One region of the Spirillospora sp. NPDC000708 genome, then DNA from elsewhere that is predicted to be linked to it. Evidence: riboswitches for the same ligand, from Rfam matches in the RefSeq annotation. Region 1 holds a riboswitch; each other region holds the start of a gene.
The links. A riboswitch is a leader RNA that binds a small molecule or an ion and turns the genes downstream of it on or off. The one in region 1 is predicted to bind ZMP and ZTP.
Positions count from the first base shown of each region.

Region 2: linked by a shared signal. The riboswitch ahead of ABT299_RS24570 (bifunctional methylenetetrahydrofolate dehydrogenase/methenyltetrahydrofolate cyclohydrolase) and the one ahead of pabB (aminodeoxychorismate synthase component I) in region 1 are both predicted to bind ZMP and ZTP.
Region 3: linked by a shared signal. The riboswitch ahead of glyA (serine hydroxymethyltransferase) and the one ahead of pabB (aminodeoxychorismate synthase component I) in region 1 are both predicted to bind ZMP and ZTP.

Region 1 covers NZ_JBEPCJ010000068.1:16,447-20,335, forward strand. Annotated here, with positions in the region: gene ABT299_RS36275 (helix-turn-helix domain-containing protein) at 1-618, shown strand, start outside; gene pabB (aminodeoxychorismate synthase component I) at 529-2,643, opposite strand; ZMP/ZTP riboswitch at 2,668-2,749, opposite strand; gene ABT299_RS36285 (TetR/AcrR family transcriptional regulator) at 2,799-3,401, opposite strand; gene hpnH (adenosyl-hopene transferase HpnH) at 3,519-3,889, shown strand, end outside.
Region 2 covers NZ_JBEPCJ010000035.1:71,766-75,654, reverse strand. Annotated here, with positions in the region: gene ABT299_RS24575 (FHA domain-containing protein) at 1-655, shown strand, start outside; gene ABT299_RS24570 (bifunctional methylenetetrahydrofolate dehydrogenase/methenyltetrahydrofolate cyclohydrolase) at 841-1,689, opposite strand; ZMP/ZTP riboswitch at 1,736-1,821, opposite strand; gene ABT299_RS24565 (GNAT family N-acetyltransferase) at 1,916-2,509, shown strand; gene ABT299_RS24560 (hypothetical protein) at 2,542-2,718, opposite strand; gene purH (bifunctional phosphoribosylaminoimidazolecarboxamide formyltransferase/IMP cyclohydrolase) at 2,885-3,889, opposite strand, start outside.
Region 3 covers NZ_JBEPCJ010000023.1:50,360-54,248, forward strand. Annotated here, with positions in the region: gene glyA (serine hydroxymethyltransferase) at 1-1,087, opposite strand, end outside; ZMP/ZTP riboswitch at 1,143-1,229, opposite strand; partial or broken gene ABT299_RS18630 (DMT family transporter) at 1,352-2,239, opposite strand; gene ABT299_RS18635 (Lrp/AsnC family transcriptional regulator) at 2,280-2,771, opposite strand; gene ABT299_RS18640 (substrate-binding and VWA domain-containing protein) at 3,072-3,889, shown strand, end outside.

The DNA.
Region 1 (3,889 bases):
GCGTCGGCTCCGGCAAGCGCGCCGGCTCCGGCGGCCGCGATCGCCGACACGCTGGCCCAGGTCGGCCCCCGCCTCAAGCGCGTCCGCACCCGGCGCGGCGTGAGCCTCGCGGCGCTGTCCGAGGCCACCGGCATCTCCAAGAGCACCCTGTCCAGGCTGGAGACGGGACAGCGCCGCCCGAGCCTCGAACTGCTGCTGCCCATCGCGCAGGCCCACCAGGTGCCGCTGGACGAGCTGGTCGGGGCGCCGCAGGTCGGCGACCCGCGCGTGCGCGCGAAGCCCGTCGTCCGCAACGGCCGCACCGTGATCCCGCTGACGCCGCACCCGGGCCCGCTCCAGGCGTGGAAGTCGATCATCCCGGCGGACCAGAACATCCCCGACCCGTGCACGCACGAGGGCTACGAGTGGCTGTACGTCCTGTCCGGGCGGCTGCGGCTCATCCTGGCCGATCACGACCTCGTCATGGGGCCGGGCGAGGCCGCCGAGTTCGACACCCGCCTGCCGCACTGGTTCGGCCCCGCCGGGGACTCACCCGTGGAGGTCCTCAACCTGTTCGGCCGCCAGGGGGAGCGCGTCCACATCCGCGCCCGGCCGCGCCCCCGCGACGCCGGCCGGTGACGGCTCCGGCGCCGGGGGCGCCGACGCGGCGATGGCGGCGATCATCGCGCGGGCCTTCACCAGGGTCTCGGCGAACTCCTCCTCCGGGTCGGACAGCGCGACGATCGCGCCGCCCACGTTGAAGGAGGTGCCGCCGGGCGCGACGACGATCGTCCGGTTGACGACGCTGAGCTCGCACGCGCCGCCGAGGGAGAACCAGCCGAGCGCCCCGGAGTAGACGCCGCGGGCCCGCCCCTCCAGCCGGTCGATGATCTCCATCGTGCGGACCTTCGGCGCGCCGGTCATCGACCCCGGCGGGAACGCGGCGCGCGCGCACCCGACCGCCGTCACCCCGTCGCGGAGCCTGCCCTCGACCGTGGACACCAGGTGGTGGACGGGCGCGAACGACTCGACGTCGAACAGCCGCGGGACGCGCACGGAGCCGACGGCGCAGACGGTGTTCAGGTCGTTGCGGACGAGGTCCACGATCATGAGGTTCTCGGCACGGTCCTTCTCGCTGGCCGCCAGCTCGCGGCGGAGGGCGTCGTCGTGCCCGGGGGCGGCGCCGCGGGGCCGGGTGCCCTTGATCGGCTTCGACCGCACCAGCCCCTCGGACGTCACCGCGAGGAACTGCTCCGGCGAGGCGCTGAGCACCGCGACGCCGGGGAAGGCGAGCAGCGCGCCGTACGGGACGGGGCTGACCCGCCGGAGGTGCGCGAACGTGGCGGCGGGGTCGACGGCGGTGCGCGCGGTCGCGGTGTTGGACAGGCAGATCTCGTACGACTCCCCGTCGCGGATCTCGTCCAGGCACTCGGCGACCAGGCCGAGGTACGCCTCCCGGTCGTGGTGCAGCTCGACGGGCGGTTCCGCCGCGTCGCCGGTCAGCGGCCCGGTCGGCGGCGGAGCCGGCTCGGACGGCAGGCCGCGGACGCGCGCGGCGGTCGCGGCGAACCACGCGTCCACCTCCGGGTCGCGGGCCAGGCGGCTGAGGCGCAGCAGGTAGGACTCGCCTTCCGCGTGGTCGATGACCAGCGCCCGGTCGGCGAACACCATCGCGGCGTCCGGGGTGGGCGAGGCGTGCGCGGCGGTGCCGCCCGTCTCGGCCTTCAGCTCGTACCCCAGGTAGCCGACGTAGCCCAGGCGGAACCCGAACGGGAGATCGCCGTCGTCGGGCAGCGCCCGCCGGGTCACCTCCCGTTCCAGGTAGTCGAAGAACGAGCCGGCCGGCTGCTCCGACACGGTGCCGTGCCCGTCCACCCGGACGCGCCGCTCCGCGACCCGGTACGTCACCAGCTCGCCGAGCGGGCCGTCGCCGTCGCCCATCATCGTGAACCGCGACGTCCCCTCCGCGTGCGTGCCGCTGTCCAGCCAGAACGCGCCGGAGCGTCCGGCGAACACCGTCCGGTAGGCCGCCTCGGGGTCGGGCGCCGCCGCCAGCCGGTGGACGTGGAGCCGGTAGGGCCCCGCGCCGTGGTGCGCGCGCGTGAGGTCACGGAAGTTGGCCAGCAGCTCGCGGCCGTGACCGGTGCAGATGGACTCGGGGTGGAACTGGATGCCCCAAACCGGCGCCGACCGGTGCCGCACCCCCATCAGGACGCCGTCGTCCGACCATGCGACGGCCTCCAGCTCGTCGGGCAGCGCCGTGACCGCCAGCGAGTGGTACCGGACGACGGGCAGCGGCGACGGCAGCCCCGCGAAGAGCCCCTCCCCGGTGTGGACGACCTGGGAGACCCGTCCGTGCACGGGTTCCGGCGCGTGCTCGACCTTGCCGCCGAGCCGGTGGCAGATGCCCTGGTGCCCCAGGCACACGCCGAGCAGCGGCAGCGACCACTCGTCGATCACCCGGGCGCCGATGCCGATGTCGCGGTCGCGGTCGGGACGTCCCGGCCCGGGGGAGATGACCACGTTGTCGAAGTCGGCGGGGGACAGCCCCGACCAGTCGGCGTCGTTGCGGACGACCGTCGGCGGCCGCCCGTTCACCTCGCCCAGCAGCTGGTACAGGTTGAACGTGAACGAGTCGTAGTTGTCGATCAGAAGTGTCCGCATCGGCGACCGCTCCCGGGCGTCGTCATGGATCGCCCAGGCGCACGGCGGCGGTGGCGGGCCGCTCCCCGGTGGTGCTCCACCCTAGGCGCCAGTCACGGCCCGCCCACACTGTAACCGCAGGCGGCGCCCGGTGGTCAGCCCGGCCGGAGGTGCGCTCAGGCCGGCCGGAGGCCGCGGAGGGTGCGGTCGAGGACGGCGCCGACCTCGGCGCGCGCGGCGGCCTGGTCGGCGGCGCGCGCGATGACGAGGCTCGCCTCGATGATCATCGCGACGATCAGCCGGGCCAGCACGCCCGGCGGCTGCCGGTCGAGCTCGCCGGCGTCCATCGCGCGCTCCAGCCACTCGGTGAGCAGCCGCAGGCCGTGCCGTTCCGCGAGGTCGTTCCAGGCGTCGGCGCCGAGCACGATGGGGCCCTCGACGAGCACGAGGCGCTGGAAGTCGCTGTCGACGCAGGTGTCGAGGAACGCGGCGAGGCCGTCCCGGATCCGGGCCAGCGGGCCGCCCGCCGCGGGCCGGTCGAGCTGCTGGCGGATCAGCCGCTCGGCCAGCTCCGCGCCGACCTGCTCGACCACGGCGCCGAACAGCGCGGCCTTGTCGCGGAAGTGGTGGTAGAGCGCGCCGCGGGTGACGCGGGCGGCGGCGACGACGTCCTCGGTGCCGGTGGCGGCGTAGCCGCGCTCGGCGAACAGCGCGCGGGCGGCGGCCAGCAGGGCGGCGCGGGTGTCGGCGGCGTGCTCGGCGCGTCGGGACGGCGTCATACCCGCGAACCTATATTGACGTACAGCTACCATGTTTCATACTCGCTGTATGGAGCATCGTCCGGATGCCGGGACGGTCCGGCGCACGGACGACACCCGCGGCTCAGGGAGGCGCACATGGGACTGCCCATGCGGCTGGCGGTCAAGATCGGGATCCATCTGGTGCGGCAGCGGATCCGCGGCACCGCGAAGTTCCCGATGATCATGGAGCTGGAACCGCTGTTCGCCTGCAACCTCAAGTGCGCCGGCTGCGGCAAGATCCAGCAGCCCGCGTCGCTGCTCAAGCAGCGGATGCCGGTGGAGCAGGCGGTGGCCGCCGTCGAGGAGTGCGGCGCGCCGATGGTGTCGATCGCGGGCGGCGAGCCGCTCATGCACCCGCAGATCGACCGGATCGTCGTCGAGCTGCTGCGGCGCCGCAAGTTCGTCGTCCTGTGCACCAACGCGGTGCTGCTGCGCAAGCACCTGCACCGCTTCCGCCCGCACCGCGA
Region 2 (3,889 bases), on a different contig from region 1:
AGGAGTCGACATCCGCCTCGACGACCCGAGTGTGTCCCGTTTGCACGCCGAGATCGTGCGGCGCGGCCCGTACGTCTACGTCGTCGACATGGGCCTGTCCCGCAACGGGACCCGTGTCAACGGCCGGCCGATCGCCCGCCGTGTGCTGGAGGACGGTGACGTCGTGAGCTTCGGCACGGCGCGCTGCCGGATGGGGGGCATCCCCCGTGAGGAGGTCGACCCGGACGTCGAGCTGCGGCGCGCCGTGGCCCCCGAGCTCACCCGCCGCGAGGTCGACGTGCTGACCGCGCTGTGCCGTCCCGCACTGTCCGACGAGGCGTTCGTGGCCCCCGCCACGGCGCGGGACATCGCGGGAGAGCTGGTCGTGACCGAGGCCGCGGTGAAGCAGCACCTGCTGCGGCTCTACCAGAAGTTCCGGATCCCGGAGGGGGCCAACCGGCGCACCCGGCTGGCCAACGAGGTCATCGCGATGGGGCTCGTCCGGCCGCTGCCGCCGGTGCACGTCCCCCAGCAGGGCCGCCCTCCGATCGACGGGCGCCCGCCGGGGATGCGGGGCCCGGCGGAGGCGCGCAGGCCGGGGGCGCCGGGACACGCGCCCGGCCATCCGGGTCCGGCGCGCACCGCGCACACCACGGCGGGCCGCCGGGCCAGCTGAGGTGCCGGACCGGCCTGGCCGAGCGTGCGGTCGCCCTTGATGGCAGCGCAATGAGGGCGACCGCCAGACCCGCCCGAGCGGGGCCGCGCAAGTGACGGCGCGGCTCCGTCCGGGAGTATCCGGGTGATGCGGAGGGGCCGCCACCGTGGGTGTCGGTGGCGGCCCTCACGCATGTCCGGGACCGGTCAGGCGGCCTGCTCGGCGGCCTCGACGACGTTCTGCAGGAGCATCGCGCGGGTCATGGGGCCGACGCCGCCGGGGTTCGGGGCGACCCAGCCGGCGACGTCGCGGACGTCGGCGGCGACGTCGCCGGTCAGCTTGCCGTCGACGCGGGAGACGCCGACGTCGAGGACGGCGGCGCCGGGCTTGACCATGCCGGCGGTGATCAGGCCGGGCACGCCGGCGGCGGCCACGACGATGTCGGCGGCGCGGGTGTGCGCGGCGAGGTCGCGGGTGGCGGTGTGGCAGAGGGTGACGGTGGCGTTCTCGCTGCGGCGGGTCAGCAGCAGGCCGAGGGACCGGCCGACGGTGATGCCGCGGCCGACGACGGTGACCTCTGCGCCCTTGAGCGGGACGTCGTAGTGGCGGAGCAGCTCGATGATGCCCTTCGGCGTGCAGGGCAGCGGGCCGGGCTGCATCAGGACGAGCCGCCCGAGGTTGGTCGGGTGCAGGCCGTCGGCGTCCTTCGCGGGGTCGATCAGCTCCAGCACCCGCTGCTCGTCCAGGCCCTTGGGAAGGGGGAGCTGGACGATGTAGCCGGTGCAGGCGGGGTCGGCGTTGAGCTCGGCGACGGCCCGCTCGACGTCGGCCTGGGACGCGGTCTCGGGCAGGTCGCGGCGGATGCTCTCGATGCCGACCTCGGCGCAGTCGCGGTGCTTCATGTTCACGTAGGAGCGGCTGCCCGGGTCGTCGCCGACCAGGACGGTGCCGAGGCCGACGGACACGCCGCGGTCGCGGAGCGCCTCGACGCGGCGCTTGAGGTCGGAGCGGATCTCGGCGGCCAGGGCCTTGCCGTCCAGAATCTGTGCGGTCATGCATGCCTCCGCGGTGTCTCGCCAGGGACCGAGCCCGGCTCGAGGTCCCGTCCACCCAGGCGCGCGGTGTCCGGACTGTCGTTCGCTCCCCGGTGGTGATCCACCTTGACCGCGCCAGTCGCGTCGAAACCCCATGGTAGCCGTCCCGGGGGCGGCGAGTGGCTCGCGGAAATCGCCGTGAAGTGGCCCTGCCGGACGCTCAGCGGCCCCTCATAGCGTGGACGCCATGAGCGACGAGTGGTTTGACCGCCCGGTCCTGACCGGGCGTTACGTGCGTCTTGAGCCTCTTTCCCTCGACCATGTGGACGGGCTGTTCGAGGCGTCGAAGGAGCCGTCGATCTGGACGTGGAAGAACGAGCGCCAGCCGGAGACCGTGGACGCCGTGCGCGCCTGGATAGAGAAGGCGCTGGCGGGGTGCGAGCGCGGGCTGCGGCTGCCGTTCGCGCAGGTCGACGTGGCGACCGGGGAGGTCGCGGGGAGCACGTCGTATTACGAGATCGCGCCGCACGACCGGGGGCTGTGCATCGGGCACACCTGGCTGGGGGCGCGCTGGCAGCGGACGGGGTTCAACACCGAGTCGAAGCTGCTGCTGCTCCAGCGGGCCTTCGACGACCTGGGGGCGATCCGGGTCGGCTGGCACACGCACGTCCGCAACGAGCGGTCGCGTGCGGCAATCGAGCGTCTCGGCGCGTCGTTCGAGGGGATCCACCGCAAGCACCGGGTCCGCGCGGACGGGTCGATCCGCGACACCGCCGTCTACGCGATGACCGACGATGACTGGCCGGAGGCGTCGAAGGCGCTGCGCGCCAAGCTGCGCTGAGCGCGCACGCCGATGGCGCGCCGGGGGCCGCGCTAGTCGTCGGCGCGTTCGCGGCGGGCGAGGATCCGGTCGGTGCCGTGCCAGCCGAGCTGCCCCGCGAGCATCGCCGCGAGCACCGCGGCGACGAGCCCGACGGCCTGCCGGGACTCCATCAGCAGCGCGTCGGCCTGGCCGACGTGGGCGACCAGAAAGGTCGTCAGCGAGTCCATGCGCGCCTCCCTAGGCGGGCGATCGCGCCGGGGGTCGGGAACGTTCAGGGGGCGCGGCCAGCCAGAGGCTACCTCCCGCGCAGAAGTGGAAAGGACGGCCGGTGCGGGGATCGTGCGTCCCGCACCGGCCGTCCTCAAGCCCCGGCCGCCGACGGCCTCAGTGGGATCAGTGGAAGAAGTGCCGCGTCCCGGTGAAGTACATCGTGATCCCGGCCTTCTTCGCGGTCTCGATCGCCAGCTCGTCGCGGATCGAGCCGCCCGGCTGGACGACGGCCTTGACACCGGCCTCGACCAGCACCTCCAGGCCGTCCGGGAACGGGAAGAACGCGTCCGACGCGGCGACCGAGCCGCGCGCCCGCTCCTCGCCCGCGCGGGCGACCGCGAGGCGGGCGGAGTCGACCCGGTTGACCTGCCCCATGCCGACGCCGACGGTGGCGCCGCCGGACGCCAGCAGGATCGCGTTGGACTTGACGGCGCGGACGGCCCGCCACGCGAACGCCAGGTCGCGGAGGGTGTCCTCGTCGACGGCGTCGCCGCACGCGAGCTCCCAACCGGACGGGTCGTCGCCGGGCGCGTCGACCCGGTCGACGGTCTGCACGAGCAGGCCGCCGTCGATCCGCCGCGACTCGGTGGCGCCGCCGGGGGCGTCCGGGCAGATCAGCAGCCGGGTGTTCTTGAACCGGTTCGTCAGCACGGTCACGGCCTCGTCCTCGAAGGACGGGGCGACGACGACCTCGGCGAAGCTCCCGGTGATCTGCTCCGCCATCGCGGCGGTGACCGGGCGGTTCGCGGCGATCACGCCGCCGTAGGCGGACGCGGGGTCGCATTCGAGGGCCAGCCGGTGCGCCTCGGCGATGTCGGCGCCGACCGCGATGCCGCACGGGTTGGCGTGCTTGATGATCGCGACGCAGGGGTCGGTGAAGTCGTAGGCGGCGCGGCGGGCGGCGTCGGTGTCCACGTAGTTGTTGTAGGACATCTCCTTGCCGTAGATCTGCTCGGCGCCCGCGAGGCCCGTCTCGCCCGGCACCCGGTAGAGGGCGGCGCGCTGGTGCGGGTTCTCGCCGTACCGCAGGGCGTTCGACCGCTCCCAGGTGGCGCCGATGAAGTCCGGCCACCGCGTCTCGGCGGCCTGCTCGTCGGGCGCGTACTCGCTCGCGAACCAGGACGCCAC
Region 3 (3,889 bases), on a different contig from region 1:
GCCGCAGCCCCGACGGGTCGAACGGCTTGCGCGGGTCGAACGGGACCGCGTTGTAGTTCAGCTCGATGCCGGCGCGGTCGAGGGCCTGCGCGGCGGGCTTGCCCGCGACGCCCTTGTTCGTCAGGTCGATGAGGATCAGGTGGTTGTCGGTGCCGCCGGAGATCAGGTCGTAGCCGCGCTCCAGCAGCGCCCCCGCGAGCGCCTTCGCGTTCGCCACGACCTGGTGGGCGTACCGGGAGAAGTCCGGCGTCGCGGCCTCCTTCAGCGCGACGGCGATCGCGGCGGTGGTGTGGTTGTGCGGGCCGCCCTGCAGGCCGGGGAAGACGGCCTTGTCCACCGCCTTCGCGTGCTCGGCCGTCGACATGATCATCGCGCCGCGCGGGCCGCGCAGCGTCTTGTGCGTGGTCGTGGTGATCACGTCGGCGTGGCCCACCGGGGACGGGTGCGCGCCGCCGGCGACCAGGCCCGCGATGTGCGCGATGTCGGCGGCCAGCACCGCCCCGACCTCGCGGGCGATCTCGGCGAACGCCGGGAAGTCGATGGTGCGGGGCACCGCCGTCCCGCCGCACCAGATCAGCTTCGGCCGCTCCTTCAGCGCGAGGTCGCGGACCTCGTCCATGTCGACGCGGCCGGTGTCGGCGCGGACCTCGTACCGGACGGGCGTGAACCACCTGCCCGTCGCCGACACCGACCAGCCGTGCGTCAGGTGGCCGCCCATCGGCAGCGACAGGCCCATCACCGGGTCGCCGGGGTCGAGGAACGCCATGTAGACGGCGAGGTTCGCGGGCGAGCCGGAGTACGGCTGGACGTTGGCGTGCTCGACGCCGAACAGCTCCTCGGCCCGGGCGATGGCGGCCAGCTCGATCGGGTCGACGTTCTGCTGGCCCTCGTAGTACCGCTTGCCCGCGTACCCCTCGGAGTACTTGTTGGTCAGGACGGAGCCGGTGGCCTCCAGCACCGCCGGCGACACGTAGTTCTCCGAGGCGATCAGCCGGATCTTCTCGAACTGGCGGCGGGCCTCCGCCTCGACCAGCCCGGCGATCTCGGGATCCGCGGCCTGCAGATGGGGGACGGCGGGCTCGTGCACGACTACCTCCGCGCTGCTCGCGCCGGAACGCGCTGCGGGCGCCCCGGCCAGGGGACCCGTACACCCAGGCGCGCGGTGTGCGGACTAGTTTCGCTCCCCGGTGGTCGTCTCCACCTTGACTGCGCCAGTCGCGTTCGCCACATCATAGCGAGCCGCCTCCGGCCCCCGCTGCGTCCGGCGGGTCCGGCGGGTCCGCGCGGGGATCGACACCACGGCCAGCCCGCCGAGCAGCAGCACGGCCCCGGCCGCGACCCGCCCCGACATCCGCTCCCCCAGGACCGCCACGGCCAGGACGGCGGCCACCAGCGGCTCGGCGAGGCTCAGCGTCCCGGCCGTCGCGGCGCTCACCCGGTTCAGGCCCGTGACGAAGAACATGTACGCGGCGACGGTCGCGGCGACGCCGAGCCACGCCACCAGGGCCGCCGACCGCGGCGCCGCGAGCGCGGGCAGGTCCGCGAGCGTCCAGGGCAGCAGCACCGACCCGCCGGCCAGCAGCGTCACCGACACCGCCGCCGCCATCCCGGTGGCGCCGCCGCCCGGCCCGCTCCGGCCGGTCAGGACCTTCGCCGACACCGTATAGACGCCGAAGCACGTCCCGGCGACCAGGCTGAGCCCGACGCCGAGCAGGTCGACGCGGGCGTCGGGGCCGGGCGCCATCAGCAGCGCGACGCCGCCGATCGCGCAGGCCGTCCCCGCCCACCAGCGCCCGCTGAGCCGCGTCCGGAGGACCAGCCGCTCGCACAGGCCCGTCGAGACGGGCGCGAGCCCGAACACCACGGCGGTCGCGACCGCGGCGCCCGTCCGGCCGACCGCGCTGAAGAACGACGCCTGGAAGATCCCGGTGGCGGCGGACGCGGCGGCCACCGGCGGCCAGGTGCGCCGCGACAGCGTCCGGAACGCCCGCGGATCGGCCACGAGCACCAGGGCGGCGAGGATCACCCCGCCGGAGAGGATCCGGGCGCCGCCGACCGCGACCGGGTTCGCGGCGGAGCCGGCCAGCACCTGCGCCGGGCCGACCGTCCCCCACAGGACTCCGGCGGCCAGGACCAGCAGCGCTGCGGAAGGGTTGTTTCGTCGGTCCATGCCTCCGAAGCTAGGCAGGCATGCGGCTGTCGGCGCGCATTGCCGCCATATGTTCGGATGCGAGGCCATGCCCCGCCGGTTCTTCGATTTCGGGACGGTCAACGCGCTCTCAGGCGTACGGCGTTCGCCCCGTCCGGCCGTCGGCCGCCGGAAGTTCGCCCTGCTCCTTCGGCTGGACGTAGTCGTACACCACGAGGGTGCGGACGTCCACGAACTCCTTGCGGCGGGCCAGCCGGTCGAGCACGAAGTCCCGCAGGTAGGTGGTGCTGGGCACCGCCACGTGGACGAACAGGTCCTCGTTGCCCGTCACGACGAACACGCCCACGGCCTCGGGCATCGCGGCCATGCTGTCGCGCGCCGACTCGATCGCCTCGCGCGACTGCGGCCGGATCCGGATCGAGATCAGCGCCTGGACGCCGCGGCCGAGCCGCTCGAAGTCGACCGCCGCGTGGAAGCCGGTGATGACGCCGCGCGAGCGCAGCGCCCGCGTCCGCTCCAGCGCCGTGGACGGCGCGATCCCGACCGCCTCGGCCAGTTCCCTGTTGGTCTGCCGCCCGTCCCGCTGCAACCGCCGCAGGATCGCCTGGTCGACCGCGTCCATGGGGTCCCCCTCCCGAACTCGCCGCCGCGTCCCGAACTCCCGCACGGAAGATGCGCCGCGACGTGGTGTTGTCCGAAGAATATTCGGCGTTGTGCGCCGGGCTCCAGCGCGGGGCGGGAGGGACTGGTGATTTCGCCGATGCCTCCCGTCCCGCAGGACGCCGACAATTGGCGGCCCACAGCGGCGGCGCGGGCCGCCCAACGGGGAGTCGAGGTCATCGTGAGCGGGGCGCATCGGGAAACGGGACGGCGCGCGCGACGGCGGACCCGGCGCGCGCGCCGGGTCGTGGCGGTCGTGTGCATGGCGATCGCGGCGGTGCTCGGCACGTCGGTCTACGCGCTGTCGGCGATCACGTCGTGTTCGGGCGGCGTGACGACGGTCGACGCGGCCGTCGCGCCCGAGCTGGCACCGGCGGTCTCGGCGGTCGCCGGCGCCTTCAACGGCGCGGACCACCGGGCGCGCGGGAAGTGCGTCCGGGTCACCGTGCGGGCGGCGGGTCCGGCGGGCGTGACGGCGCTGCTGTCCGGGCAGATCCCCGCCGGCGCGGGCGTGCGCCGCCCGGACGTGTGGGTGCCCGACTCCTCGCTGTGGCTGCGGATGCTCGCGCGGCCGCCGCGCACGGTGGGAGGCCCCCTGGCGCGCACGCCGCTGGTCGCCGCCGTGCCGCGCTCGCGGGCCGCCGGGACGCCCGGCACCTGGAAGGCCCTCCTGGACGCGGCCGAGCCCGACGAGCGGCGCTCCCTGGCCGTCCGGCTCACCCTGGCCGACCCGTCCCGCACCGGGGCCGGGATCGCGTCGCTGCTGATCGCGCGGGAGCGCGAGGGCGACGCGTCGTTCGCGGCGTTCGCGCGGTCGGTGCGGGAGAGCACCGCACCGGACGTGGCCCGCGAGTTCGGCGCGCTGTCCGGGGCCGCCGCGCGTCCGGCGTCCGTCCTCGCCGTCCCCGAGCAGGCGGTGTGGGAGCACGACCGGAAGGACCCGGCGTCCGCCGTCCAGGCCGTCTACCCGCAGGACGGGACCCTGTGGCTGGACTATCCGTTCACGGTCGTCGACGACCGGCCCGGCGCGCGGCTGTTCGAGCGCGCGCTGCGCGGCGGCGAGGCCCTCGACCGCTTCCA